3 regions of the Priestia sp. J2 genome follow, and region 2 is predicted to be linked to each of the others. Evidence: riboswitches for the same ligand, from Rfam matches in the RefSeq annotation. Region 2 holds a riboswitch; each other region holds the start of a gene.
The links. Region 2 has a riboswitch for S-adenosylmethionine ahead of LJY09_RS24765 (methionine ABC transporter ATP-binding protein). Riboswitches for the same ligand answer to the same signal wherever they lie in the genome.
Positions count from the first base shown of each region.

Region 1: it holds a riboswitch for S-adenosylmethionine, as region 2 does, so the genes downstream of both, LJY09_RS10955 (Na+/H+ antiporter NhaC family protein) here and LJY09_RS24765 (methionine ABC transporter ATP-binding protein) in region 2, are expected to answer to the same signal.
Region 3: it holds a riboswitch for S-adenosylmethionine, as region 2 does, so the genes downstream of both, LJY09_RS19570 (hypothetical protein) here and LJY09_RS24765 (methionine ABC transporter ATP-binding protein) in region 2, are expected to answer to the same signal.

Region 1 is NZ_CP086208.1:2,172,672-2,182,718, forward strand. Features, by position in the region: gene LJY09_RS10925 (spore germination protein) at 1-1,048, shown strand, start outside; gene LJY09_RS10930 (spore germination protein) at 1,055-2,182, shown strand; gene LJY09_RS10935 (Ger(x)C family spore germination protein) at 2,166-3,377, shown strand; gene LJY09_RS10940 (YtoQ family protein) at 3,540-3,980, opposite strand; gene LJY09_RS10945 (ABC transporter ATP-binding protein) at 4,151-5,062, shown strand; gene LJY09_RS10950 (ABC transporter permease) at 5,055-5,822, shown strand; SAM riboswitch class I at 5,924-6,030, shown strand; gene LJY09_RS10955 (Na+/H+ antiporter NhaC family protein) at 6,116-7,426, shown strand; gene LJY09_RS27635 (hypothetical protein) at 7,466-7,594, opposite strand; gene LJY09_RS10960 (LacI family DNA-binding transcriptional regulator) at 7,719-8,678, shown strand; gene LJY09_RS10965 (transcriptional regulator SplA domain-containing protein) at 8,764-9,012, shown strand; gene splB (spore photoproduct lyase) at 9,125-10,047, shown strand, end outside.
Region 2 is NZ_CP086208.1:4,765,629-4,775,675, forward strand. Features, by position in the region: gene sufD (Fe-S cluster assembly protein SufD) at 1-156, opposite strand, end outside; gene sufC (Fe-S cluster assembly ATPase SufC) at 174-959, opposite strand; gene LJY09_RS24750 (carboxymuconolactone decarboxylase family protein) at 1,198-1,563, opposite strand; gene LJY09_RS24755 (MetQ/NlpA family ABC transporter substrate-binding protein) at 1,685-2,521, opposite strand; gene LJY09_RS24760 (methionine ABC transporter permease) at 2,539-3,207, opposite strand; gene LJY09_RS24765 (methionine ABC transporter ATP-binding protein) at 3,200-4,225, opposite strand; SAM riboswitch class I at 4,357-4,464, opposite strand; gene LJY09_RS24770 (thioredoxin family protein) at 4,645-4,944, opposite strand; gene LJY09_RS24775 (toprim domain-containing protein) at 4,959-5,309, opposite strand; gene LJY09_RS24780 (YusG family protein) at 5,491-5,736, opposite strand; gene gcvH (glycine cleavage system protein GcvH) at 5,816-6,199, opposite strand; gene LJY09_RS24790 (arsenate reductase family protein) at 6,335-6,691, opposite strand; gene LJY09_RS24795 (acyl-CoA dehydrogenase family protein) at 6,807-8,591, opposite strand; gene LJY09_RS24800 (acetyl-CoA C-acetyltransferase) at 8,615-9,793, opposite strand; gene LJY09_RS24805 (3-hydroxyacyl-CoA dehydrogenase/enoyl-CoA hydratase family protein) at 9,806-10,047, opposite strand, start outside.
Region 3 is NZ_CP086208.1:3,768,089-3,778,135, reverse strand. Features, by position in the region: gene LJY09_RS19605 (metallophosphoesterase) at 1-754, shown strand, start outside; gene LJY09_RS19600 (GtrA family protein) at 913-1,332, shown strand; gene LJY09_RS19595 (DUF6044 family protein) at 1,370-3,055, shown strand; gene LJY09_RS19590 (glycosyltransferase family 2 protein) at 3,068-4,057, shown strand; gene LJY09_RS19585 (hypothetical protein) at 4,165-4,605, shown strand; gene LJY09_RS19580 (GNAT family N-acetyltransferase) at 4,687-5,133, shown strand; gene LJY09_RS19575 (hypothetical protein) at 5,146-5,442, opposite strand; SAM riboswitch class I at 5,564-5,665, shown strand; gene LJY09_RS19570 (hypothetical protein) at 5,735-6,073, shown strand; gene LJY09_RS19565 (DUF1540 domain-containing protein) at 6,174-6,332, shown strand; partial or broken gene alaP (alanine permease AlaP) at 6,648-8,051, shown strand; gene LJY09_RS19555 (GNAT family N-acetyltransferase) at 8,292-9,131, shown strand; gene LJY09_RS19550 (GNAT family N-acetyltransferase) at 9,161-9,559, opposite strand; gene LJY09_RS19545 (MocR-like pyridoxine biosynthesis transcription factor PdxR) at 9,672-10,047, shown strand, end outside.

The DNA.
Region 1 (10,047 bases), 2.5 Mb from region 2:
AGGGCCGAGAGTAGGCTTCACTGAATCTTTAAGTGATAATACTTCTTTATTAAGAGGAAGCGGAGACATTGAAAATTTGTCGCTGGTGAAATTTCAAGTAGGAAAGCGTTCCAAAAAAGACTTAGTTGTTGCTTACATAAAGGGAATTGTTGATCCAGAACTAGTTGAAGAAGTAGAAAAACGAATTAAAAAAATTGATCTTGATAATGTACCGGAGTCAGGATATGTGGAACAACTCATTGAAGATAATTACCTTAGCCTATTTCCTCAGGTGCAGAATACGGAGCGTCCTGATCGTGTAATTGCTGCTTTGATGGAAGGGAGAGTAGCCATCTTATTAGACGGGACGCCTTTTGCTTTGATTGCCCCCGTTACGTTTAGCATGATGCTACAGTCGCCGGAAGATTATTATGAAAGGTGGATTCCCGGTACATTTATTCGTTTTCTTCGTTATATTGCAGTAGTTCTTTCCCTTTTTACACCGGCTTTGTATATTGCTTTTATTTCGTTCCACCCAGGGATGATTCCGACTAAATTGGCTATTTCCATTATAGGAACAAAGTCTGGAGTGCCGTTTCCAGCCCTTATAGAAGCCTTATTCATGGAAATAGCTATCGAAATCTTGAGAGAAGCTGGACTCAGATTACCAAAACCAATTGGTCCAGCAATGGGAATTGTCGGTGGATTAATTATTGGAGAAGCTGCTGTGCAGGCAGGGATTGTTAGCCCTATTTTAGTGATTATTGTGGCGTTAACTGCCATTTCATCGTTTGCTATTCCGCAATATAGCGTCGGGATTTCATTGCGTATTCTTCGCTTCATAGCTATGCTATGTGCTGCCATACTTGGATTATACGGCGTCGTTTTATTTTTCCTTTTTATGACCAGTCATTTGGTGAAACTAAAAAGTTTTGGCGTATCTTACATGAGTCCAGCGGTACCCTATCGTTTAAGTGAATGGAAAGACTTGATGGTCCGTATGCCTCTTATGATGATGAAAAGACGTCCAAAGATGATGCACACCAAAGATTCTCTACGAAAAGGATAGCAGCTTATGATAAAAGGAAGTGAATCAGAGGTAATGATAAATTCAAAAGATCGTATTACGACGCCACAAACAGCTATTATTGTCATCAATTTTATACTTGGAACTGGTATTCTGACGTTGCCTCGAACAGCTGCGGAACAAGTGAAAACACCAGATGTGTGGTTAACTGTTATTCTAGGAGGAATAGTCACCATGATAGCAGCGATAATCATGGTGAAGTTAAGCCGGAAATTCCCTGGAAAGACGTTTTATCAATACAGTAAAGAAATTACAGGGAAATGGTTGAGTAAGTTAATTAGCTTACTTATGATAGGTTATTTTTTACTGCTTGGTGGTTTTCACGCCCGTTCATTGGCAGAAGTAACCGGATATCTCTTGCTGGAAGGAACGCCGACGTGGGCTATTATTATGCCATTTATGTGGATAAGCCTCTATTTAATTAGAGGGGGCATTAATCCGATCGCTCGACTGTTTGAAATTATATTCCCTATTACCGTTATTCTTTTTTTACTGGTAGCTTTTATGAGTATGAAAATATTTGAAATAGATAATCTGCGCCCCGTACTTGGATCAGGAGTCCTTCCTGGACTAAAAGGGGTAAAAACAACTGCTCTTGCATTCACCGGTCCTGAAATCATGTTAATCATTTTAGCTTTTATGAAAGAACCGCACAAAGCAGGAAAAGCTGTGCTAGTTGGAATTACTATTCCTATATTTATTTATGTGATTACTGTTGTAATGGTGATTGGAGCGTTATCGATTGATGGAGTAGTAATAAGAACATGGCCAACGCTTGATTTAATAAGGAGTTTTGAGCTGACAGGCTTGATTTTTGAACGATTTGATTCCTTGCTGCTAGTTGTATGGATCATGCAGATGTTTGCTTCTTTTACTATTAACCATTACGCCGCTTCATTAGGACTGTCTCAGCTTTTCCAAAAAAACATTCATCCATTTATGTATGGTTTGCTTCCGGTCATATATCTTATTTCCATGATTCCTAAAAATATTAATGATGTATTTAAATTGGGAGATATGATTGGCAATATCGCCTTAGTTTTATTTGGCTTTTTGCCGCTGCTTCTTCTCATTATTTCAAAAGTAAAGGGAGTAAAATATGAAACAAACCTTTAACCATTTCCAGTACCTATTGGTTTTGTTTTCTGTTTTTTTGCTCTTTCCTCTGGCAGGCTGCTGGAGCAGTCATGAAATTGAAGAGCAAAGTTTTGGAGTGGGTGTGGCCTATGATAAAGGTAAGGAGTCCATAGCTGAAAAAGAATTTGATGAACAAGGAGAAGGGTATACTAAAAAGAACCTGATTACGTCAACTTATCAACTTATCACTCCTCAAGTCGCAAGTTCAACCACTAAACAAGGAGGACCGCAGCAGAAATCTTACGTAAATATTTCGGAAACAGGAGATTCTCCTTTTCAAATGCTTCGTGAATTATCTTTAAGAAGTGACACTCCTTTAACTAGTCCTCATATGAAAGTAATGGTTATCAGTGAGGCCCTTGCACGAGCGTATAGTTTAGAGCAATTAGTGGACCAAACTCTTCGGGACAATGATTTTAGACCTAGTTGCCTTGTGTTTATTAGTAAAGGAAGAGCTAGCGACACGTTAGAATCAAAAACAGCAGGAGAGATCCCAGCTTTTCACCTGTATGGAATGATAGACAATACGTATCGAACAACGCGGGTTTTACCGCCCATGCCGCTTATTAAATTAGCAAGCAAGATTCAAACTGGATCTAGTTTTCTGTTGCAAAATGTATTATCAGCAAATGGAGAAATCAAATTTGCGGGTGCTGGTATAATTAAAGGGGAAACAAGCAAAATGATTGGTTTTTTGAATGAAGAAGAACTAGATGGTTTGGCTTGGATTACAGGGGAAGGGAAAGGCGGGCTAGTAAAAAGCTTTGATAAAAAGACCGGTCAGCTGATTGTATATGAAATAGAGTCTATGAAAAGTCACATTCAACCCCATGTTAAAGGAGATAATATCTCTTTTGATGTACACATTGAATCAGTGGGAAGGCTATCTGAAAGTTGGATGACCTCAGGGAGCTCTTTTAATAATCAATTTTTACAGAATGCGCAAAAAACTTCAGAAAAAAAAGTAAAGTACCTGGTAAGAAACGTACTAGAAAAAATGCAAACAAAATATAAAGTTGATGTTGCAGGTTTCGGAAATCAATTGAGAATTAAGCAGCCTAAAACATGGATGAGGGTCAAAGGAAATTGGGATCAAACATTTAGTGAAGTGCCAATTAACTATGATGTGAAGTTAACGATTAAAGATTATGGAGCATCCGGATCAAAAAAGTAAGCACCTGACTGTAACTTTGCTTATCGTTATGTCAAAAATGAAAAAAACCTAAAAAAATAATAATCTCGGAACTTCCCACGAAATACTCATCGTATGCTTCGTACAGAGCCTTCAACAAACAACAAATAAGAGCTGCCGGTTTTCGACAGCTCTTATTTGTTGTTATTCAAAAATATAAGCTAATGCTTGAAGAGCTTGTTCTGGCGTTTCGACTACAACTTGCGCTTTGTTTGACAGTTCTTTAAGCGGGTGGTGCAGTTTTTCAGGGCGAACCAAAATTAGCGGTTTATCTAATGCGATGGCTGTCGCCGCATCCATTGCGCTGTTCCACTGCTTGTATTTTTCACCAAATAAAGCAATGACCACATCAGATTTTTTAAGGAGCACCTGTGTGCGTAAATTATTAATTTGAGAAGCAGCTTCATCTTTTAAGACAGCATTAGGCTGTTTTCCTAAAATTTCTTCTCCAATGTTGTCGGAGCGGTCATGGTCTGTCATGGGACCGACAAAGGTAAGGGGAAGGTTTAATTGTTCCGCTTGGTTTTTAATTTCGTCTCGCCAGTTATCATGAATTTGCCCGGCAAGGTATACGGTTAAGTTCATTATGTAGAAGTCCTCCTCTAACTAAAGTTTGTTTTATTTTATCAAATGTAAGCGGATAATACGAATGATTTGAATGGGCTACTTTTCCAAAAATAAGGTTATAGTAGACAAATAGTTAAAAAAGAGAAACAATAGAAAGCGTATTGCTAATTAAAGAAAGGATGTACCTGATGACAGAAACAGTGCTACAAGTAGATCATGTTAGTAAAGTAATTGGGAAGAAAACCATTTTGCATGATGTATCCTTATCGGTTGAGCGCGGTGAGATTTTCGGATTGCTTGGTCCGAACGGCTCTGGAAAAACAACGCTAATTCGTACCGTAGTAGGACTCATTAAAGAAACAAAGGGAACAATTACCGTCAATGGGTTTCCTTTAAAAGAACAGTTTACTTCAGCTATGAAATCAATTGGAGCGATTATTGAAAACCCTGAGTTTTATGATTATCTGACGGGCTATCAAAATTTAAAACACTTTGCGAATATGCATGAAGGGGTCACATCAGAACGCTTGGATGAAGTGATTGCTTTAGTAAAGCTTGAAAACAGCATTCATGCAAAAGTGAAGACGTATTCCCTTGGGATGAGACAGCGTTTAGGAGTAGCTCAAGCCATTTTACATAAGCCTGCATTGCTTTTACTAGACGAACCAACAAATGGTCTAGACCCAGCGGGAATGAGAGAATTTCGTACATATTTACAAACGCTTTGCAGGGAAGAAGGAATTTCAATCTTAATCGCGAGCCACTTATTAAAAGAGGTAGAAGCATTATGTGACCGCGTTGGCATTATTCAAGACGGTGAGTTAAAAGCCATTCAAGATCTATCTCCAAATCGTCAAGACCAAGGAATGTACGTAGAATTTGAGGTGTCTGACGCGCAAAAAGCAGCGGATCTTTTATCACAAGAATTTGAAGTAACGATGAGATCACATATTATCGACGTGGCGATTGTAAAAGAACAAATTCCAGCTGTAAATAGAAAATTAGTGGACAGCGATATTTTAGTCTACCGAATCACTCCTGTGTATGAGACGCTTGAAGATTCGTTTATGTCCGTTACGGAGGGAGAGCACCATGCTTAAGTTAATTCAAAATGAACATATGAAATGGTTTTACAAAAGAAGTACAAAAGTCACGTTTATTACAATCGGCATCTTAACTCTTTGTATGGCTCTTTTAATGAAGAAAGTAGCAAACAGCGCAGGAACGGAAGACAACATATTGAATTTCCTGTCATTTAGTGCAGGCATGCTGATCCTCGTTCAATTTTTCGCGCTTGCTGTTGGAGGATCAATGGTTGCAAAAGAGTTTGAAGCGGGTACCATTAAGCTTCTTTTAATTCGCCCTGCTAGACGTTCAACGATTTTAACGTCCAAGTACATAACGCTCGTTTTAATTAGCTTGTATTACTTGCTGAGCTATTTGCTTTTTTCGTTTGTATGGGGAGCATTGTTCTTTGGATTTGCCAGTCTAGAAGGAGATGCGCAGCTGCTTAAAAACATTACGCTTACGTATGACAGCGCGTATATGGAAACGTTTATGATGATGACGTTCGCATTCATGCTGTCGTCTTTATTTAGAAACAGCGCGCTTGCTTCAAGTCTAGCTATTGTCGTAAGTATTGGGGCGAAAGCAGTAACTGGGATAGTATCACAGTTTGGTCTATGGTGGGGGAAATTTTTACTGTTCGCCAACACAAACTTTGTGCAGTATATGGACGGAATGAAGACGATGTTTGACGGAATGACAATTCCATTTTCAATCTTCATCTTAGTTGCACACTTTGTCTTCTTTATGGGGGTAGCATGGGTGGCGTTTTTAAAACGTGACGTAGCTAATTGATGTGAGAATTTTCACACTATATATTTTTCTAAAATAGCATTTGACAATTAAATAAAAAGAGATTACAGTAGTGAAAGACTATTTTTAAAACAACTACAAACTTCTTATCAAGAGAGACGGAGGGACTGGCCCTACGATGTCTCGGCAACTGGCTGTACGCAGTGCGGTGCCAAATCCAGCAGACGATGTTTCGTTTGGAAGATGAGAAGGGTAATCTTATGATACAAATAAGAGACCTCTTCTTATCAATAAGAAGAGGTCTTTTTTTATTACGTAAACAAGAGGTGTTAAGAATGGAACAACAAAAAGGAAACGGCTGGGCGCTGTTACCGCTGGGCGTCTTTTTAGTCCTGTTTGTCGGATCAGGAATTATAACGGGAGATTTTTATAAGCTGCCTGTATTAGTAGCTATTATCATTGCAGCCATTGTGGCGCTGGCTATGAACCGCAAAGATTCACTTAATGTAAAAGTGGAACGCTTTGCTAAAGGAGCAGGGCATCCTGATATCATTATTATGGTACTTATTTTTATTTTAGCAGGTGCTTTTTCAGAAGTCGCTAAAGGCATGGGAGCTGTTGATTCAACGGTAAACTTAGCTCTGTCTGCGCTTCCGCAAAGCTTAGTGGTAGTCGGAATCTTTGTTATTGGCGCATTCATTTCAATTTCGATGGGAACGTCAATGGGAACGATCGCTGCGTTAGGGCCTATCGCTGTAGGAATCAGTGAGCAGGCGCATGTATCCATTACATTGGCAATTGCTGCTGTTGTTGGTGGTGCAATGTTTGGAGATAATTTATCCGTAATCTCTGATACGACCATTGCGGCAGTTCGTACTCAAAAAACAAATATGTCAGATAAATTAAAAGTAAACTTTTTTATTGTCCTTCCTGCAGCGATTGTTACAGTGATTTTATTACTTGTAATGACGCTAGGCAATACGTCATCAGTAGAAATTAAAGATTTTAGCTGGTTTAAAATCTTGCCTTATGTCGGCGTACTCGTTGCTGCCATATTTGGTGCAAACGTATTAAGCATTTTAACCGGAGGAATTGTATTAGCCGGCGTGATTGGATTAGCTGACGGAAGCTACACGCTTTCTTCTCTTGCTAAAACTGTGACAGAAGGTATTGGCGGAATGTCGGAATTAATTATTTTATCTCTGTTAATTGGCGGAATGGTTGAACTCATTCGCTATAACGGCGGTATTCAGTTCTTATTGAACCTATTAACACGACGTATTCAAACAAAAAAAGGCGGAGAATTCAGCATCGCTGGATTAGTAAGTTTAACCAATTTAGCCACGGCTAATAACACGATTTCAATTATTACAGCAGGTCCGTTAGCGAAAGAAATCTCTGATAAGTATTCAATTGATAATCGTAAATCAGCCAGTCTGCTCGACTTGTTTTCATGCAGCGTTCAAGGGCTTATCCCTTACGGTGCACAAATGCTTCTAGCAGCAGGATTTGCTAAAGTTTCACCAATTGAGATTATTCCATTTACATTCTATCCAATGTTAACAGCGGTTTGCGGTATCATTGCGATTGTAATTGGCTTTCCTCGTTTAAATAAAAAATCAAAATCATCTAAAGAAGCTGCGTAATATCAAACCCTTAAAAAGAACATTCTTTTTAAGGGTTTTTTACTGTTTGAAAAAATCAGTCGGCTTTTTTTCATCTAGCTCCTTCCAAAGTGTCTCATTTTGTTTAAGTGCATAAGCCGCTCCTCCGATTTCAATTCCGCATAATAAAATGAATAATAAAATACCCATGATATGACCTCCTTATATAAGTGAATAAAAACATGATTGTAACGGGTTTAGCTTATTGCTGTTTCACTTTATAATGAGAATAAAGTATGAAACGCGTTTCAGCGCAAGAGAAAAAGGTGAAAACATGACAAATATCCGAGATATCGCAAAAAAAGCTGGTGTATCTGTTTCGACCGTGTCACGGGTTTTAAATCATCATCCGTATGTAAAAGAAGAAAAGCGCCGTCTGGTAGAAGAAGTAATTCAAGAACTTAATTACGAACAAAACATTAATGCCGTTCACTTATCAAAAGGGAAAACAAATATGATTGCTGTCGTCTTGCCTTTTATTAATCATCCTTATTTCAGTCTGCTTTTAGAAGGAGTGGCCTCTCAAGCGTTAGAAAAGCAGTATCAGCTTGTTATTTGTCAGACGAACTATGATGTAAAAAAAGAAGAAGAAGCGCTTCATATGCTAAAAACAAAGCAGGTTGATGGAGTGATTATTTGTTCTAGAGCAGGCAGCTGGAGCACGATTGAATATTATCAGCAGTACGGGCCGATAGCCGTGTGCGAAAACGTACAAAATCGTTCTATTCGCTCCGTATACGTTGATCATTATGCAGCTTTTAAGAAAGCGCTCATGTATTTAAAAGAAAAAGGATATACGGATATTGGCTACTGTATTGGAAGAATGACGGGTACAAATAGTCAACAGAGGCAGCAAGCATACAAAGAATATGTAGAAAGAATAAATGAGCCTTATCATCCGGAATGGGTGTTTCAAGGCTGTTTGAACGTGACAGATGGTGAAAAAGTGGTGAAAAAATTGGTGCAGATGAAAAATCGGCCTCAGGCGCTTTTAGTAACAAACGATCAAGTCGCTATTGGTATAAAAGCTCAGTGCGAACAAGCGGGTATATCAGTTCCAGGCGATTTAGCTATTATTGGTTTTGATAATCATCCGCTTTCTTCTTATTTACAAATCACAACGATCGAACTTCCTCTCAAAGAAATGGGCGAAACGCTTTTTAAACTAGTTAGGAGCAAGGATCCTCAAAAAATTGAGCTTCCTTTTCGGTTTATTGAGCGTAAAAGCGTATAAATTCTTGATGATCTCACCACGTGTTTTTATCGGATAAAATGAGTAAAAGCGGACATCATACGAGTAAAGAAAGAAGAAAAGGATGATGATCGTGGAGAAAAAAGAATATCAAGTAGGAGATCAAGTATTTGTTATTTACCGAAATCCTCATACGGCAAACGTTGCCAATATTAATCAAGCTGAAATTGTTGAACATCCTGAAAATAAAGGTGAAAAAGCGTTGTTTCTGCATGAGTCTTATCATTTGTTAGCTGAAGATGATGCTGTGTATTCAACGTATGAAGAAGCAGAGAACATGTATAACAAGATATTTGATTATGAACAATATGATTGACGAAAGGCTCTCTTAAATAGAGAGTCTTTTTTGATGTGGAAAATAATTACCATGGATAGAGTCTTTTTATTTTTCAAACGCTATTAGTATTAGAAAAAAGGAAGTGTACATGATGATAAAACCTTTTGTACCTCAATTAGTATACATTGAGCCAGGGGCAATGGAGTACCCGCTTGGTGTTCAATTAAAAGAAAAATTTGAGAAGATGGGAATTGAAATTCGTCAAACAACTTCTCATAATCAAGTGCGTAATATACCGGGAAAGAATGATTTGCAAAAATACCGCAATGCCAAGTCTACTTTAGTAGTTGGTGTGCGTAAAACCTTGAAATTTGATACATCTAAACCGTCAGCTGAATATGCAATACCTTTTGCAACAGGGTGTATGGGGCACTGTCACTATTGTTATTTGCAGACAACAATGGGAAGCAAACCGTATATTCGCACGTACGTGAATGTTGAAGAAATATTAGGTCAAGCAGAGCAATATATGCAGGAAAGAGCCCCTCAAATAACGCGATTTGAAGCGGCTTGTACATCTGATATCGTAGGAATTGATCATTTAACACATTCATTAAAGCGCGCGATTGAATATTTTGGAGAAAGTGAACTAGGTCAACTGCGTTTTGTGACTAAATTTCATCACGTGGATCATTTATTGGATGCTAAACATAATGGTCGCACGCGCTTTCGCTTTAGCATAAACGCAGATTATGTTATAAAAAACTTTGAACCTGGTACATCTCCTCTTGATTACAGGATTGAAGCTGCTAATAAAGTTGCAAAAGCCGGATATCCACTTGGCTTTATTGTGGCGCCTATTTACATCCATGAAGGTTGGCAAGAGGGATACCGTCAGCTGTTTGAAAAGCTTGATGCTTCTATACCTGAAGAGTCAAGAGATGATATTACATTTGAAATGATTCAGCATCGCTTTACCAAGCCGGCCAAACGAGTGATTGAGAAAAACTATCCGAAAACAAAGCTTGAGATGAATGAAGAAGAGCGCCGTTACAAATGGGGGCGTTACGGGAT
Region 2 (10,047 bases):
CGAAATGTTTGTTTTATCTGGCTTTGGAAGTGCAAGATCTTCTGCTTTCGCAAGAGCTTGTAAGCGAAGATCTAGCAGCCAACTTGGTTCATTAGCTTCTTTTGAAAAGCTGCTGATGTACTCTTGATCAAATGGTAATTTCGTATCAATAGTCATAGAGATCCTCCTAACTCTTAAGCTTCTTGCTCTACAGTTTCGTCTTCAATACCTAATTCTTGTTTGATCCAGTCATAACCTTCTGCTTCTAGACGCTGCGCTAATTCTGGTCCGCCTGATTTTACAACACGACCTTGCATCATAACGTGAACTTTATCTGGTGTAATGTAGTTTAATAAACGTTGGTAGTGAGTGATCATTAAGCAACCAAACTCGCTGCCGCGCAGTTCATTAATACCTTTTGATACAACTTTTAACGCATCGATATCTAAACCAGAGTCGATTTCATCTAAAATTGCAATTCCTGGTTGAAGCATCATTAATTGAAGAATTTCGTTACGCTTCTTCTCACCGCCAGAGAAACCTTCGTTTAGGTAACGCTGAGCCATGTCTTGATCCATTTCTAAGAAATCCATGTTTTTGTCTAATTGACGGATGAATTTCATTAGTGAAATTTCTTCGCCTTCTTCACGACGAGCATTAATTGCTGAACGTAGGAAGTCTGCGTTTGTTACCCCGCTGATTTCACTTGGATATTGCATCGCTAGGAATAGACCTGCACGAGCGCGCTCATCTACTTCCATCTCAAGTACATCTTCGCCGTCTAGCGTGATGCTTCCTTGTGTAACCTCGTATTTAGGATGTCCCATGATTGCTGAAGATAATGTTGATTTACCAGTACCGTTTGGTCCCATGATTGCATGGATTTCGCCGCCCTTAACTTCTAAATTAACACCTTTTAAAATTTCTTTACCTTCAATTGCAACATGAAGATCTTTAATTGTTAAAGTTGACCCTGCCATATTAAAACCTCCAGTTATAGACGTATATAGTAAAAAACGATATACCTATATCTTTTTAATTATTCTCATTTTATTCTCATTACAATCTTATAACAAATGAAAACTTATAGCAACCTTTTGACCCAAAAGGTTTTAAACCATTATGTACGTTTTTTAAGACTAAATCCACTCATAAAAAAGTTGCCTTAAAAGACTCGATAGAGCCTTCTAAGACAAGCTTTTTACCCGCTTTATTTACTTAGTGCGTGTGGCTAGTCAGTTCTGAAACACACTCTTGGACAAGCGTAACGGACTGACTCATCGCTGCGCCTCCGCCAAATGCCGCTGATACTCCGCATGCTTCTAAAATTTCTTGCTCAGTTGCACCTTGATCAATGCAGCCTTTTGTATGATAAATCATACAGTACTCGTCTTGAGCTACTACGCTGATTCCTAGCGCGATTAACTGCTTTTCTTTTTTAGAAAGAGAACCTTCTCCAAAACATGCTTCAGTAAACGCATTAAACGTTTTTGTTACTTCCGGCAATTTTTCGCTAAATTTCCCAACACCCATTTTATAATCATGAAGTGCTTGCTCAGTTGAATGACGTGCTTCTTGCTGCATAACGTCAGCTCCCATCATCAGTAAAGTTTTCACGGTTAGTATGCGTGAGAAAAATAAGAGTTATTCGTTTTGATGCATACAAAAAAGCACTTGCCCAGAGTGGGCAAGCGCTTTTCTTCTATTATTTATTTACCGGCAATACTCCGCCTTTGTATTTTTCTTTAATGTAGTCTTGAATTTCTTTAGAGTGAAGAACTTTTACTAAAGCTTTCACTGTATCTTTATTTTCGTCACCTTTGTGAACCGTAATGATGTTTGCATATGGGTTATTTTCTTTGCTTTCCACTGCGATTGGATCTTTTACTGGATCTAAACCAGCATCGATAGCATAGTTAGCATTGATAACAACAGCGTCACCTTCATTGTTTTTGTACATTTGAGGTAACAATCCGCCTTCAACATCGGCTTTAAATTTTAAATTCTTAGAGTTTTCTACAATATCTTTAATTTGTGCGTCTGTTTTCTTTACGCCTGGTTTTAATTTGATCACGCCAGCTTTTTCAAAAATCGATAAAATACGTCCTTGCTCTGCTACTGCATCACGCATAATAACTGTGCCGTTTTTCGGAAGATCTTTTAAGCTTTTGTATTTTTTAGAGTAGATACCAATTGGTTCAATATGAATGGCACCGGCACTTACAAAATCATACCCTTTTTCACCTTTATGATCTTTTAGCACTGAATTCATATAAGGAACGTGCTGGAAATAGTTTGCATCAATTTCATTGTTTGCAAGAGCTGTGTTCGGTAAGATGTAATCTTGGAATTTTTTAATCTCTAAGTCAATTCCTTGTTTTTCTAAAATCGGTTTTGCTTGTTCCAAAATTTCAGCATGAGGCGTATTAGATGCACCCACGACAATTTTCTTTTCATCTTTTGATCCATTGTTAGATCCACACGCAGCTAATCCTACTACTAGCGCAGATGTTAATGCTAAAGCTGAAAGCCATTTCTTCATAATAAATAGTCCTCCCTTTATCTTTTATCAATTTTTGCAGTAATCGCATCTCCAATAAGTTGGATAATAAATACAATAATCAAAATTAAGATCGTAGCAGCTAGCGTTACGTCATTATGACTGCGCTGGAATCCTTCTAAATATGCAAGGTTTCCAAGACCTCCAGCTCCAATCACACCCGCCATTGCCGTATAGCCGACTAACGCAATGGTTGTTACTGTCAAACCGGAAATCAAAGCTGGCAGCGATTCAGGTAACAGCACTTTAAAGATAATAGTGCTTGTTGTGGCTCCCATTGATTTAGCAGCTTCAATAACACCTTTATCAATTTCACGCAGACCAATTTCTACAAGACGCGCATAAAATGGTGCTGCTCCAACAATTAAAGCCGGTAACGCTGCATTAGCGCCTAAAATACTTCCTACCAATGCTTTGGTAAATGGAATCAGTAACACAATTAAAATAATGAATGGAATGGAACGAAAGATATTTACAACCGCCGACACAATGGCATATAAAGGTTTGTTTTGCCAAAGCTGTCCTTTGGACGTTAAAAATAAAAGCAAGCCCAATAAAATACCTAGAACAAATGTGGCTACAACTGAAATAGCCGTCATATATAGTGTTTCATTTGTCGCTTGAATAAAATCATCTAAAATAACGTTTGGAAATAGTTTCTCAAGCATTTGTCATTACCTCCACTTCTACCTGCTGCTCATGAATGTATGCAATGACTTTTTCAACTTCTGTTAATTCTCCGTCTAAATGAACGAACAGCGTCCCGTATGAACCTGTTTGTGTATGAGAAATCTTTCCTTGCAAAATATTAATCGTTACATCAAACTGTTTTAAAATCGTTGTAATGAGCGGTTGCTCTGCTTTTCCGCCAACAAACGTCAGCTGAATAATTTGCCCGCTTGGATACAGCTCATTTACTTGTTCAATCGTTTCAAACGTTTCCTCTGGTTCAGAAATCTGTTGAACGAATCGTTTTGTAATCGGCTGCTTAGGTTTTCTGAATACTTCTAGCACTTGTCCTTCTTCTACTACTGCCCCATTTTCCATAACGGCTACTCGATGACAAATTTTACGAATGACGTGCATTTCATGAGTAATCAATACAATGGTCAACCCTAGCTTCTCATTAATATCTACTAACAGATCTAAAATAGAATCTGTCGTTTGAGGATCAAGCGCTGATGTTGCTTCATCACAAAGCAATACTTTTGGATTGTTCGCTAGCGCTCGAGCAATCCCAACACGCTGCTTTTGTCCGCCGCTAAGCTGTGATGGATAAGCATCTTCACGCCCTTCAAGCCCGACTAGCTTGATAAGTTCGTCTACTCGTTTCATTCTTTTTTCTTTTGAAATCCCTGCTATTTCTAACGGAAAGGCAATATTTTCTCGTACCGTACGCGACCACAAGATATTAAAGTGCTGAAATACCATACTAATTTCTTGTCTAGCTTTTCTGAGTTTTCCGCCTTTAATTTTTCCAATATCATTACCTGCTACTTCGACCGTTCCTGTCGTTGGTGTTTCTAATCCGTTTAGCAAGCGAATCAAAGAACTTTTCCCCGCTCCGCTATAACCAATAATTCCGTAAATTTCTCCTTGGTTAACGGTTAGATTCACATTATCAACAGCTGTTACTTGACCGCTTTTGGCCTGATAAATTTTTGTAACGTCTGTTAATGTAATCATATTTCTTCACCTTCTTTAATAAAAACTTAATTATGTTAGGTTGCCCTATAGGATGAAAAAGCCGTAAAACAATTTTCCCCATTAAAAAAGCCTCTCTGCGCATGACAGAAAGGCTCGATATTTAATCCTTTCTCTCATCTTTCAAAGCGCATAGCTTTGCAGGAATTGGCACCATTTCAGTTAGTCTGACGGTTGCCGGGTTTCACAGGGCTCAGTCCCTCCACCTCTCTTGATAAGAGTTCGCAACAATTATTTTGTTTTTGGGAAATATTCATTCATTTATGAACATTCATGAGTGTGATTTTAGCATGTGTCAGATAGGCTGTCAACAGATTTTGTTCTTGGTATAATATCCCAAGAATTCAACAACCCCAACGGTTCGCTCTCTTTCCACTTCTTCATTTTAAACAAACGTTTGATTATCGAAGCTCCTCGAGTACGTGCTCGATGGAATGAAACGCGTAGAGTTTTTTTACCATTTCACCATTTTCCACTTCAATCAAACAAGGTACGCTTTCAATAGAAAATAATTCTGCTTTTGAAGGCATATAATTTAAATTACTCATTCCGATGGTTACATCCGGCAGCATCGCTTCTGCCACGGTTAACATTTTTTTTGCCAGCTGACATGTCCCGCAAAAAGGCGTATGGAAAAAGATAAAGGCTCTTTCTCCTTCTTTTAACTGATCATCCAGCTGTTTTTCGCTCCATTCTTGCATGTTGCTCATTCCTTTTATGTTAAAAATTCTGCATTAACATCGATATTGGCACTTAGCAATACTGTTGCTATGTGATGTCTAGGGGCGGCAGCAACTTCTCGGTACATTTTATCAATATATAGATGCTCTGCTTCCGGAAGCTCTCGTTTAAATTGTTTTCTCAGCTTATTCCCTGAATCATCAGAGTCAACGAGTATGTATACCTCTTTGTTAAACGTACAGTCAATAATTTCATCCAGCTTTGATAAACTAATCGTACCGTTTGTACAAATAATTTCAATTGGTTCTCGAATGATATCTTGAATACGCTTTTTATCTGACTTTCCTTCGACAATAATTACTTTTTCAATTTCAATTAGCCCCATTTTCATCACCCATAATCGTCAGTTGTATAGTAACATCATTTCTTTATGCTATACAATATTCGTTAATGTATCACAGTTCACCTGTTTTTTAAAAGAAATTTGCAAGAAAGAACTCTTTTAAAAGGCAGTTTAGGCCATATTATCTCTATAAAACAAGAAAAACAGCGGCAGTTGCCACTGTTTAGCACCATCCTGCTTCTTCATCGCAGTCTGTATATTTTTGCGTTTCACCTTGTTTTTGTACGTCCGCGTATTGATAGAACTTATTATTTTCTTGCGAATATCCTTCTTCAAAGCGGTATTCATTGCCGCTTGTTCCGTAGCTAACTTCACCAATTGGCTGCTTATCAACGTATAATTTCATACCGCCGTCATGAAATTTAGCTGTAACGCGATCTGTAACATCCATTTTTTGTTTTTCAAACATAAAAAGACACTCCTTTAGCTTGTTTACTAATAGAGTGTCCAGTCAAAAACTTTTCATAAAGACAATTTATGGAGGAATATTATCCTTCGTTTGTCATTTCTTCGTATTGCTCTGCTGTCATCAGCTTGTCTACTTGAGAAGCATCAGATGGTTTGATTGTAATCATCCATGCCTCTTCGTATGGAGATTCATTAACAAGTTCAGGACTATCGCCTAAGTTGTCGTTTACTGCTACAACTTCACCGCTAATTGGTGCGTAAAGCTCAGAAACTGTTTTTACTGATTCAACGCTACCAAACGGCTCGTCAGCTTCTACTGTTGCTCCTACTTCTGGCAGTTCAACGAATACGATGTCTCCAAGCTCAGCTTGAGCGAAATGTGTAATACCTACGCGGACAACGTCTCCTTCTGTTTTTACCCATTCATGCTCTTCAGAATAACGCAAATCTTTTGGTGTACTCATCTTAATCCCTCCAAAATATGTATCGTAATTTGTTTATATAAAAAGCGCCTTCAACGTGGAGAACACTTTCTACAACCTAAAATAACTTCCTATTAACAGTGTAACGTAAAAGGTAAAAATTTTCTATTTGAAAACTTACTTCCACACGCCCTCAAACTGCTCTTCTTTGAAACCAAGCGTTACTTTTTGTCCATCTGTTAGCAGCGGACGCTTAATTAACATGCCATCTGACGCAAGAATAGACAGAAGTTCGTCTTCACTCGCACTGCTTACTTTATCTTTAAGACCTAACTCGCGATATTTTTTACCGCTTGTATTAAAGAATTTTTTTAATTCTAGGCCGCTGTTCTGATAGTAAGCTTGCAGCTGCTCTTTTGTTGGCGGATTTTCTACAATATGAATTTCTTCATACGCTACTCCGTTATCATCGAGCCACTTCTTTGCTTTTCGGCACGTACCGCACTTTGGATATGAATAAAAAAATAATGACATTTCGTCAACCACCCTTTATTTTAAGCTTTTTTCGTATTTTAACACATCCTTTATCATTTACCTAGATAGAGGCTTCTTAAACAAAAAGGAGCTCGCAAAACGAGCTCCTTTTTCCTTAAACTGTGAACTTCTCTACTTCTAGAAGCGTTTTTGCAACCTCGCGCTTTACGCTAATTACATTGATTGGTGTATAGCGAGTTAATTTGCGAAGAGACGAAAGCATGACTCTAAGCGTATCACCTTGTTCAACGCCAATTAACGTTTCTTTTGCATCTGCTTCGATTCGATTAAATGCTTCTTGGCAGAATACTTGCGTGTATTTTAATTTTAAGCTGTTTTGATCTACCCCTGTTTTGGAAATGGCTTTTTCAGTACGTAAAACAGTGGATTCCATTGCATATACGTTACTAATCATATCAGAAATATTAACGAGAATTTCTTGCTCTTTTTCTAATTCTTTGCCATACTTTTGTGCAGCTAATCCCAAAAGCAAGAGCGCAATTTTCTTCCCGTTTTGCACAAGCATTTTTTCTTGATCTAACGGCTCATTTCCTACTTCCTGCGGCATAAGCATCATCAATTCTTCTTGAAGCGTTTGTGCTTTTTGAAGCAGTGGAAGCTCTCCTTTTAACGCTTTGCGTAAATATGTGCCTGGTACTAAAAGACGGTTAATCTCATTTGTTCCCTCAAAAATACGATTAATGCGAGAATCGCGATACAGACGCTCAATTTCATACTCGCTCATAAAACCGTAGCCTCCATGAAGCTGCACGCCTTCATCTACAATGTAGTCAAGAGCTTCCGTGGCAAACACTTTATTTAATGAACATTCGATAGCATATTCAGCAATGGAAGCAGCAATTTGTTTTCCGTCTTTTTGCTGTTCTTCTGAAAGCTGGCCCATATGGTCTTCAAAAAGTCCTACCGTACGATATACGGAGCTTTCAGTTGCATACAATTTAGAAGCCATTGTGGCTAACTTTTCTTGTGTTAATGAGAATTTAGCAATTGGCGTTTTAAACTGCTGACGCTGGTTAACGTATTGAGACGTAATTTCTAACGCACGTTTCCCTGCTCCAACTGCTCCAACTCCAAGCTTATAGCGCCCAATATTTAAAATGTTAAAGGCAATCACATGGCCTTTTCCAATTTCACCTAGCACGTTTTCTTTTGGAACAAGCGCATCTTCAAGAATCAACGTTCTGGTTGATGAGCTTTTGATTCCCATTTTCTTCTCTTCCGGGCCAACCGAAACGCCTGGAAATTCGCGCTCAACGATAAAAGCAGAAAATTTATCGCCGTCAATTTTTGCGTACACCACGAATACATCAGCAAATCCAGCATTCGTAATCCACTGCTTTTCTCCATTTAACACATAGTGTGTACCTTCTGCGTTAAGGCGAGCTGTTGTTCGAGCCCCAAGAGCATCCGAACCAGAACCCGGTTCAGTCAGCGCATAAGCCGCTATTTTTTCCCCTACCGCTAAAGCAGGTAAATATGCTTGTTTTTGCTCTTCTGTTCCAAATAAGACGATTGGCAATGACCCAATTCCTACATGAGCACCATGAGTGATGGAAAATCCGCCTGCTCGAGACATTTTTTCAGCAATTAAAGCCGAGGTAATCTTATCTAAACCAAGCCCACCGTATTCTTCCGGTACATCTGCACCAAGCAAGCCTAATTCACCAGCTTGTTTTAATAGCTTTACAGAACGGTCAAATTCATGCTTTTCTAAATATTCCACTTGCGGAAGGACTTCATTTTCTACAAATTCATCTGTCGTCTTGGCAATCATCTTTTGCTCAGATGTATAATCCTCCGGCGTGTAGACGCGGCTTGCATCACCTTCTTCAATTAAAAAACTTCCACCTTTAATCATTTGTTTTGTTTTATTTGACATGTTCATATCCCCCTTTGAAATGATTATGCTAACAATTCAAATACACCAGCAGCTCCCATTCCTCCACCAATACACATGGTGACAATTCCAAACTGCTCATTTCGACGCTGCATTTCGTGCATTAAGCTGAGAGTCAGCTTAGCTCCAGTACAGCCTAATGGATGACCTAAGGCAATAGCGCCTCCGTTTACATTTACTTTATCTTCATTAATATTTAATTCACGAATAACGCCAAGTGCTTGAGAAGCAAATGCTTCATTTAATTCAAACAATCCGATATCAGAAAGCTCCAGCCCTGCTAGTTTAAGAGCTTTAGGGATGGCAGCTACCGGGCCAATCCCCATTACTTCAGGCGGAACTCCTCCAACTGCAAATGAGCGAAACTTAAGCAAAGGCTTTAAGCCTTCTGCTTCAGCTTGTTCTTTATCCATTAGAAAAACGGATGCAGCTCCGTCACTTGTCTGCGAAGAGTTTCCAGCTGTGACGGATCCTTTAACCGAAAAGGCTGGACGAAGTTTCCCTAATACGTCCGCAGTTGTGCCAGGACGAACTCCTTCATCTTGAGAGAACATCAGCTTTTGTTCACGTAGCTTATTGTTTTCATCGATTTTCCGAAGCGTCACTTCCACGGGAACAATTTCGTCGTTAAACCTCCCTTCTTGAAGTGCTTTTGCTGCTTTTTGATGGCTGCGTACGGCAAATGCATCCTGGTCTTCACGTGAAATGCCGTATTTCATCGCCACTTGTTCTGCTGTATGTCCCATGCCCATATAATACTCCGGCGCATTTTCAACCAGCTGAACATTCGGACGCGCTACGTTTCCAAACATCGGAACAAAACTCATTGATTCTGCTCCTCCAGCTAACACTGCTTTGGCTTGCCCTAGCATAATTCGTTCTGCACCGTAGGCAATACTTTGCAAACCTGATGAACAATAACGATTAATCGTTATTGCTGGCACCGTATAAGGCAAACCTGCAAGAGCGCCAATATTTCGAGCCATATTCAAACCTTGTTCTGCCTCAGGCATCGCACAACCAATAATTAAATCATCAATCGGTCCTTCGTATCCGCCTGCTCGGCGAAGAGTTTCTTTAACCGCAATAGCTCCCAAATCATCAGGTCTAACACTTGCCAATGAACCTTTTTTTGCTTTTCCGACCGGTGTCCTAGCACCTGCTACAATAACTGCTTCTCTCATTTTTTCTCCCCCTTAATTGCGCAGTGGCTTTCCTTTAACTAACATGTGCTGCATACGTTCTTGAGACTTCGCTTCTCCAACAAGGCTTAAAAATGCTTCTCTCTCTAAATCAAGCAAATACTCTTCATCCACTTTGGAACCAAACGCTACGCGTCCTCCAGCTAATACAAATGCTAACTTACTAGCAATTTTGTAATCATGTTCTGATATATATCCTGAATATTTCATGGATTGAGCTCCTAGCAGCAACGTTG
Region 3 (10,047 bases), 1.0 Mb from region 2:
TCCTAAAAAACCGATTTTTGTCTTTATTCATCAGCCTATTAACAATACATTGTACGGGAAAAACAGATGGGGGATAGAAGTGAATGAACAGCTTCTTTACAATACGTTAAAACCTTATCCGCAGGTCATTACGTTTTCTGGTCATACCCACCATCCGTTGGACGACCCTCGTACTATTTTTCAAAGAGATTTCACCTCTCTTGCAACGTCTTCTGTTCGGTATATATGGCCTGGTGCTGGATATTTACAAGGTGAACTTCCTCCTGGCTACCGAGATGTGAGTCAAGGTCTTCTTGTAGAGGTTTATAATCGAAAAGTAGTCGTTAAAAGGCGGGATTTTCACGCCAATAAGTGGACGGGAGAAGCGTGGGAAATTGACACACCTGCAGATACAAAAAAATTTCACTACACGAATGAGCGAGATTTAGTAAAACCGATTTTTCTTCCAAGCTCTACTATTTCTGTTATACAAGAAAAAGCTTCAGCAAATCAGCTTTATATCCAGTTTACGCAAGCGGTGGATAATCTGATGGTTCATTCTTATCGCATTACCGTCAAAAATAAAGAAACTGGAAAAGTGGTCAAAACATATAATGCATTTTCTCAATATTACAGCGATCCTGTTCCGGATGTTTTAAGTCTTCCGTTATCCGGTTTGCAGCCTCATACTGCGTATCAAATAGAAGTAGCGGCAGTGGATGCGTTTGATAATCAAAGCGATCAAAAATTAATGATTGAAGGCTCTACTAAATAGCTGAAAGAATCCTAATTTTTATTGATTCTTTTAGCTTTTTTTCATCTGTTTTTAATGTTATTTTCATTAGATTTTTAAGTGGAGTTGCTACACTGAAACTGTATTTAAAGTCATAATATGTAATTTTTATGAAAGTATCAAAATCAAAAGGAGTTTATATGAAAGGATCTTTTGTACGTTTTTTAGTAGTGGGACTGGTCAATACAGCAGTAGGTCTCTCCATTATGTATGTGCTGCTTCATATCTTTCATCATTACTGGATAGCGACGTTCGTCGGCAATGCAGCGGGGGCAGTCGTCAGCTACGTGTTAAATCGAATATTTACGTTTAAAAGCGGAGTTCATTTATCAAAAAGCATACTGCGTTTTATTTTAGTTATTGGCATTTGCTACGGCTTGTCTTACTATATTGGACTGCAGTTCTCCAGCTGGTTATTGCATCAACTTCCTGTTGCGGTGCGTCCGTTCAAAAAAGACGTCGGTATATTAATTGGAACAGGTCTGTATACGCTTTTAAATTATACGGGTCAAAAATACTTTGTATTTAATACAAAAAAAGAAGCAGTCGTCCAAGATTAGCTTTTAGTCATTATGAAATGGAAATAGGTGTTAACAGATGAAGAAAGAAACAGCTATGAATAAAGAAAAAACATTGCTTATTATCGCTTTCCTTTTGCTGCTTGCGTATGTATCTCCTATGTTTTTGCTTGGGGAAAATTCACATATACGCGTGCATGATAATTTAGACTCAAATATTACGTGGTATAAAGTTCTGCATCGAAGCGGAGAGCTGTTTGGCTCCAGTCATGCCGTATTACCTCAAATTATTAACGGATTGCCGAGGAATACGTTTGGAACAGAATTTAGCGGTATCCAGTGGCTATATGGTGTATTCCCGACCATGCTTGCATACAGCCTGAGTCAAACGATCACGCGCGTATTTGCTTTAATTGGAATGTATTTATTATTAAAAAAGCATTTTATTAAAAGCAAGGATGCGTATGCGATTCGAGTGCTTGTATCGCTTGCTTTTGCACTTACGCCATTTTGGCCTTCGGGCATGCTGAGTACATTAGGACAGCCGCTGGCGCTGTGGGCGTTTTTAACCATTCGAAACCGCGAAGGAACGTGGAAGGAATGGCTTACACTTTTACTGCTCCCGTTTTACGCGAGCTTTGTGCTCGGGTTTTTCTTCTTTTTAGCAGCGATGGGGCTGCTATGGCTAAGAGACGTAGTAAAAAAACGAGCGTGGAATATTCCTTTTTTAAGCAGTATTGCAGCGATGACTGCTGTCTTTCTGCTCATTGAATACCGACTTGTTGATTCGCTTTTATTTCCGGAGGCCCCGACGAGTCGAAATGAATTTTTAAGCTCTACTCTAAGCTTTGGACATTCCGTTCGCCTTGCTTTGAAGAACTATACGCTCGGGCATACGCATGTAATGACGCTTCATACTTTTGTCATTTTACCGCTTTCTTTTGTCGTATTGTGGTTTGTTGCTCGAAATCGCAAGGAAAAGCTTGAAAAAACGTTTTTGCAGTTATTTATTCTTAATCTACTACTGTCGATTTGGTATGCGTTTTGGTTTTATAAAGGTTGGGAGCCGCTAAAAGAAAAATATCAGCTTTTTAATACGTTCAACTTTGCTAGATTTCACTTTTTACGCCCGCTCATTATTTATTTGATGTTTGCCGTTGGCGGCTATGTTTTGTGGAAAAGGAGCAAGGCGTGGAAAAAGTTTGTGTGGGTATGTTTGATTTTACAGCTGCTTTTGTTATTTATAGCAAATCCTGAACTTTACTATCGCTACAATCACGAGCCTTCAGTCAAAGAATTTTATGCTGTGCATCAATTTGATGAAATAAGCAGATATATTGGAAAACCTAAATCATCTTATCGCGTAGCGAGCATAGGGCTTCATCCATCAATTGCTCAGTATAACGGCTTTTATACGCTAGATACGTATAACAACTTCTATCCGTTAACATATAAACATGAGTTTCGCAAAATTATTGCCAAAGAGCTTGATAAAAATAAAAAACTAGAAAGCTACTATGATCATTGGGGCAATCGCTGCTATTTGTTTGTTAGCGAGCTAGGGAAAAAATATGATTACCGAAAAGACTCAACGAAAAAAATCCGTCATTTGCAGCTTAATATCAGCCAATTTAAGAAAATGGGCGGTCGCTATATTTTTTCAGCTGTGCCAATTGAAAATGCTGAAAGCGACGGTTTGCACTTTTTAAAAGCATTTAACGATAAACAGTCCGCTTGGAAAGTGTATGTATATGAAGCAAAGTAAGGGGGCAATAACATGAACAGACCTATTTTAACGATCGTGGTTCCATGCTACAACGAAGAAGAAGTATTCACAGAGACGTCTTTTCAATTAACTACTGTAGTAAAAGAACTGATTAATGAACGACTTGTATCAAGTGAAAGCACTATTTTATTTGTAGACGATGGAAGTAAAGACAGCACGTGGTCGCTTATTGAAAAAGAAAGCTGCAGCAATTTGTTTGTAAAAGGGTTAAAGTTAGCGCGAAATGTAGGACATCAAAATGCTTTGCTTGCAGGATTAGAAGTAGCTCATAAGCAATCTGACTGCGTCATTTCCATTGACGCGGATTTGCAAGATGATATCAGCGTCATTCGTACTTTTGTAGAGAAATATTGGCTCGGGTATGAAGTTGTATATGGCGTTCGAGACAGCAGAGAAACCGATACATTTTTCAAACGAACCACGGCAGTAGGGTTTTATCGTTTTATGAACAAGCTAGGAATTCAGCTCATTCAAAATCACGCTGATTTTCGCCTTATGAGCAAACGTGCTCTTGGTGAACTCATGAAATATAAAGAAGGAAACGTCTTTTTGCGGGGCCTTGTACCATTAGTAGGATTTCGCTCCACGGAAGTCACATATGACCGCAAAGAACGGACGGCGGGTGAGTCAAAATATCCGCTAAAGAAAATGCTCGCTTTTGCATTTGACGGGATTACGTCTTTTAGCGTAGCACCTATACGCTTACTGACGCTGCTTGGAGGAGCTTCGTTTCTCTTTAGTATTTTGTTTGGCATTTATGCGCTGATTCAAAAATATTTAGATCATACGCAAATTGGCTGGACGTCTCTTATTTTATCAATTTGGCTTGTAGGCGGCCTGCAGCTAATGGGAATAGGTCTTGTCGGAGAATACATTGGCAAGATTTTCAACGAAGTGAAACAGCGTCCTAAATATGCGATTGAAAGAGATTTATATACAAAACACTCGTTAGACAAACAAAAAGATTTGCTGATGCATTAATTAAGAAGCTTCTCCTGAATGGAGAGGCTTTTTTGTTAAAGTGTTTATCATAATTTTTAAGGTAATAGGAGATGCTACTACTAAAATTTCTAAGGAGATCAAAATCTATGAAAAGACTACTTTATACAGTCAGCACTTTTTGTTTTGTTTGGCTTGCTTTTGCAACCATTCATGTCAGCGCTCTTTCGATTGAGAAACTTCCAATGAAGAAATCATCTGAACAATGGTCGGTCGAACTGACAAAAGCGAGCATGACGGGAGATAATCAGCTAAAGTGGAAAAATAACGTCTATCATACATATGGATTAACCGTTGAAAACATTGGAAAAGACGTAGAGCGTGTGCAGGTCCAAGCTTTTAGGCACGAAGGAAAAAATAAGGCGAAATACAGCTTGTTTTCTCCTATTGAAAGGTCTAACTTAAGCAAAAGCGGTCAGCGTTTTCGCTATGCCAATTTTGCTGTTCCTGGAAAAGCGGCAGGCTTAGACATCATGATTAACTGGACGGATGAACAAGGCAACCATCAAGAACATTTTGAATTTAAATAAAAGTCTTCGCTTAGGCGAAGACTTTTTTTTGCAGGAATTTATCTCTGTATGTGGAAAACGAACACGAAAGGAGAGATTGTGATGATTGCAAAAGCTACTGAAGAAGAAATACAGGAAATTCGGACGAAATCTGCTGATGCGCTGTTTGAAGGAACAACGCATCAGTTTCAACCGTCAACTGAACGCGTAAATGAACTAATTGATAATGCCCTTGAAAAAGGGTGTTATTATTTAGTATCTAGACAAGAAAATAAACTTGCAGGCTGGGTTTTTGTCGGTCCATCTGCCGACTTCTTTTCAAAAGCAGAAATTGGCTTTATCTACGAGTTATATGTTTTACCAGAATACCGCGGGCAAGGTCTAGCCAAGCCGTTAATGCAAAAAGCAATTGATGAATTGTCTATCAAAGGATACCCTGAAATCAGACTCAGCGTTCATGCTGGGAATTTTGCACAGCATGTGTACCGTGAACTTGGATTTGTAGATAAACAAATATCAATGAGCCTACAGGTGGCAAAACGTCCGTAATGTTGGTGAATGTCAGCGAGTCCATAAAACATAAGATGTTATACATGCGATGAGGTTCGGTAATGAAAGTAAAAGCAAATAAGTAGCCCAAACGGTGCTTTTATCCAGTGATTCAACAGCTCCGGCACCTGTATTACCTGAGGAGGGGGGATCTTCAAGCGCGTTCATAACTAAAGCCGCCGCTGCTAAAATAATCCCTCCAATGCTTCCGGTTGTTTTGACAATTGCAACGTGGAAAGTAGATGAAAAAGCAATGCTAAGAAGCAGCAGCAAGCTTCCCAAAAAAGCAGATAACATATATCGTTTCATGTGCTCACCATCCTTTATAAAATCATACCATATTTTACTTCTTTTTTCTTTTTATTGAAAAGCTATTGACGTAACCTATAAAACATATTAGAATAGTCAGAAATAATTTAAAAGCGAAATATTCTTATCTAGAGAGGTGGAGGGACTGGCCCTTTGAAGCCTCAGCAACCACAATCATTGAATGGTGCTAATTCCAGCATAGCCTAGCTCTGACAGATAAGAAGAGGAATCTTTTTCTATGATGAAATCCTCTTCTTAGGAAGAAACATTTCGTATAGAAAAGGTGATGACATTGAAAAATACACAACAGGCGCTAAGCGTTGATGATTATTTAGATCTATACTTGTTAGCAAAAGAACTAAAAGACGAAACGTGGCAGCAGGAAATTTTAGCCGCGCTAAAAACGAAGCAAAATCGTTCATTTGAAGACAAACAATCCGCACTCGTTCAAGAAATATGGGAAGATTTTAAACAGTTAAATGAAGATATTTCTTTTACGTATCGCTTAATTCAAGAAGAGCCAACTAATGAACAGTTTCAAGTTAAATTAAGGAACTTGAGAGAACGGCGGATCACGCTGAGTCGTGAATTATATTTAGCTAAAAAACAGTATGTTGAACACACGCAGTAAAAGGATCCGCTTGATAAACAAGCGGTTTTTTTGCATGTAAATGTTAGAAGCGTTCTATTTCGGGTAGTAAATAGATAAGACAAAAAAAGGAGGGATAACAGTGGCCCAAGGTGTATTATGTGAAGTGAATGAGTGCATGTATTGGAAATCGGGAAATAAATGCAGTGCAGAGTCCATTTACGTTGTGAGTCCTGAAAGTAGTCACCATGTTTCTGAAACGGAAGAACCTGGCTGTAAAACTTTTGAACCCGCGAGATAAATGCTAGTTTTATAAAAAAGCATAAAATGAACGATGCGCTGACGGAGTTGAGTCGGCGTTTTTCTATTTTTTGAAAAATACTATTACTTAGGTGCGATAATAAATACATAGTAAAAAAGCAGTGTCTACGTCTAATTGTGCGTTTAAACAAAATGATACGATAATTTTTTTGTTTTTCGACAAAAGAAAAGCGAGAGAAAGGTGATAGAATACAAATATACAGCCTAGCTGACTTTTAGCATAAATTTATATGAAAGCGCTAACAAAAAGCTGTATTCATCTCGTTTTGACAGATTGGAAAAAGGGGAGACGTTTATGCAGGGGAAAACTCAGGGGAAAGAATTGAAACGCGGGTTAGAAGAAAGACATGTGACGCTGATGTCCTTAGGAGCAGCCATAGGGGTAGGGCTGTTTCTTGGATCTGCATCTGCTATTAAATTAGCAGGGCCGGGAATATTATTGGCGTACGGATTTAGCGGAATGATTATGTTTTTTATTATGAGAGCACTTGGAGAAATGGCGATTCAAAAACCTGTTGCAGGTTCATTCAGCAAGTACGCGCGTGACTATTTAGGGCCCCTTGCTGGTTATCTAACAGGTTGGAACTACTGGTTTTTATGGGTTGTAACATGTATGGCTGAAATTACAGCCGTTGGTATTTATATGGGATATTGGTATCCGGATGTACCAAACTGGATTTGGGCGTTATCGGCGCTTGTCATCATGACAACAGTTAACTTCTTAGCTGTTAAGGCATATGGTGAACTGGAATTTTGGTTTGCACTTATTAAAATTTTAGCGATTGTGTTAATGATTGCCGTTGGATTATTAATGATTGTGTTTGGAATCGGGAACGGCGGCGTTGCGACGGGTATTAAAAACTTATGGGACAACGGCGGGCTGTTCCCGAACGGATTCAAAGGTATTTTACTGTCGCTGCAAATGGTTATGTTTGCATATTTAGGAATTGAAATGATCGGCGTTACCGCGGGAGAAGTGAAAAATCCAGAAAAATCTCTAGCAAGAGCGATTGATTCGGTCTTTTGGCGTATTCTTATTTTCTACGTTGGTGCATTATTTGTCATTATGTCGATTTATCCTTGGCAAGAAATTGGTTCACAGGGAAGCCCGTTTGTATTAACATTTGAAAAAATCGGGATTCCAGCAGCGGCAGGCATTATTAACTTTGTGGTGCTAACAGCAGCTCTTTCTTCTTGTAACAGCGGTATTTTTAGTACAGGCCGTATGCTGTTTAACTTAGCAGAGCACGGAGAAGCTCCAAAAGGATACGGTCAGCTGACAAAAGGCGGCGTACCTGGAAAAGCTGTTTTAGCATCAGCGGGTGCGTTATTAGTCGGAGTAGCGTTAAACTACATTGTGCCTGCCAAAGTATTTACGTGGGTAACAAGCATTGCAACATTCGGTGCGATTTGGACATGGGGAATTATTTTGCTTTCTCAAATTAAGTATCGCAAAACGCTAAAAAAAGGTGAAGAGGCAAAGTTAAAATACAAAATGCCTTTATTTCCGTTAACGTCTTATGTGTCACTTGCGTTCCTAGCGCTGGTGGTTGTTCTTATGGCGTACAATCCAGATACAAGAATTGCAGTTGTTATCTGACCACTATGGTTTATCGGTCTTATTATCGCGTACTACGCAAAAGGATTTCATAAACGAAGTCAAGGTTCAGCTGGGACTGAGCAAAAGCTAGTGAAATAAACGAAAAGACCTCTTTCTTGGAAAGAGGTCTTTTTTCATTAGTTTATGTGCGAATGATTAGTTTTTTTGAAGGGATTATTGATACGTATGAATAATGTAGAAAATATTCTATTTATTCTGTACTATTTAGTTAGAGAATTCATTAATGATTAAATGGTAATTGGAAGTGGATAAGTATGGTAGTTTTACGTTTTTTAACGCCACACAGTGCATCGAAAAGTTGGGAGGAAATAGGCAGAAATGATAGAAAGATTTAGTGAAAAAGACATAAAGGGTTTGCTAGTGCTATCTAAGTTGGAAAAATGGGATTATAGCGAAGCGGATTTACATACGATTTTTTCAACTGGAGACGTATTTGGACATAGAAATGAGAAAGGTGACATTGTATCAAGCGTAGCAGTAGTTTTATATGAAAATCAGTCAGCTTTTATAGGAATGGTAATTGTGAGAAAAGATTATCGAAAACAAGGGTTAGCCGGGCAGCTCATGAAGCACTGTTTGCAAATTCTTTCTCCTGAGGTGAATGCCTACTTAATTGCGACAAAAGAAGGTGAGCACTTATATAAAAAAGCAGGGTTCAAAACCGTGGACTATGTAAGTAAATATATAAGCAGTGAATACATACCAAGAGCATTTAAAGCTTCAGGGTTTTATACACGATTCTTAACGAGAAGGGACTTCAAAGGGGTTTTAAAGCTTGATGAAGCAGCATTTGGAGATAATAGAAAGCTATTTTTAAAAAGTAGAATTCAGCAAGCTGAAAAAGCAGTTGTCTTACAAAACAAACAAAATAAAATGATGGGTTATGGTTTAGCGGTTCGTACCCCGAGCAATATCGTGATTGGTCCCGTAGTTGCTCCACACGCTGAAGCAGCAATGCTAGTCATTGATGAATTAGCGAAGAGTTACAAAGAAAAGCTGAGAATTGACCTGTCTTCTCATGAGGAAACGTTAAAGAAACTTGTGAAAAATCACGGATTTCAGCTTCAAAATGAGCCTCCTGTTATGGCGTATGGCGTCAAGCCCCTATCTGCTAGACAGGGCAATCTTTTTGCTATAGCAGCTCAGGCGTTTGGATAAAAAGAAAGGAGAAGCTCCTTTCTTCGCGTCTATCGAATTCTCCCAATTTTAAACCCATTATCAATCTGATGAAAGCCGACTTTTGGATAGTAGTTCATAGCAGAAGGAGCGGAAAGTAAAATGAGCGCGGCTTCTTCACCGATTTCTGATTGAACGTGCTTGATGAGCTGTGTGCCGATTCCTTGATTTTGATAGTCTTTTACGACAGCTAAATCCGATAAATAGCAGCAGTAGCTAAAATCTGTTAACGCTCTGGCTATGCCAATGAGTTCGCTGTCTTTCCAAGCGGTAACAGTAAGGGAAGCATGATCAAGCATTCTTTGAATCCGATCAAGATCTTGTGCCGGACGTTTAATACCTGAATGTACAAACACTTCAGCAGCTTGTTCGGCACGGATTGAGACGTTGGTTTTGTAAGTAATGGTCATTGTGTCATCTCCTTGATTTATAAGATATAGTCCAGTATATGAAGAATCTGAACTGAGAATAAGTGTCAGAAACAGTAAATTTAATAGGGTCAGTTAGAAAGGAAAGAACATCATGTTAGAGTTAATGCCTTTGCTCGATAAAAGAAAAGCAGATCCCTTATACATGCAGCTTTATACTTACATAAAAAAACAAATTCAAAAAGGCACCATTCCGCCTCATGAAAAACTGCCTTCTAAACGAAAGTTAGCTCTTCATTTAAGCATTAGCCAAAATACGGTTGAAGCGGCTTATGTACAGTTAGAAGCTGAAGGCTATATCGAGATACTAGCCAGGAAAGGAGCATTTGTAAAAGAGATAAAAAATGAAGTCGTGCTTCAAAAACAGCCTCCCGCCTATGTCTCTTTACCGGAAGAAGAAGGGAAATCAACTGTCATTGACTTTAGCCATGGAAAGGTAGACGTAGAAAAATTTCCGTATAACACGTGGA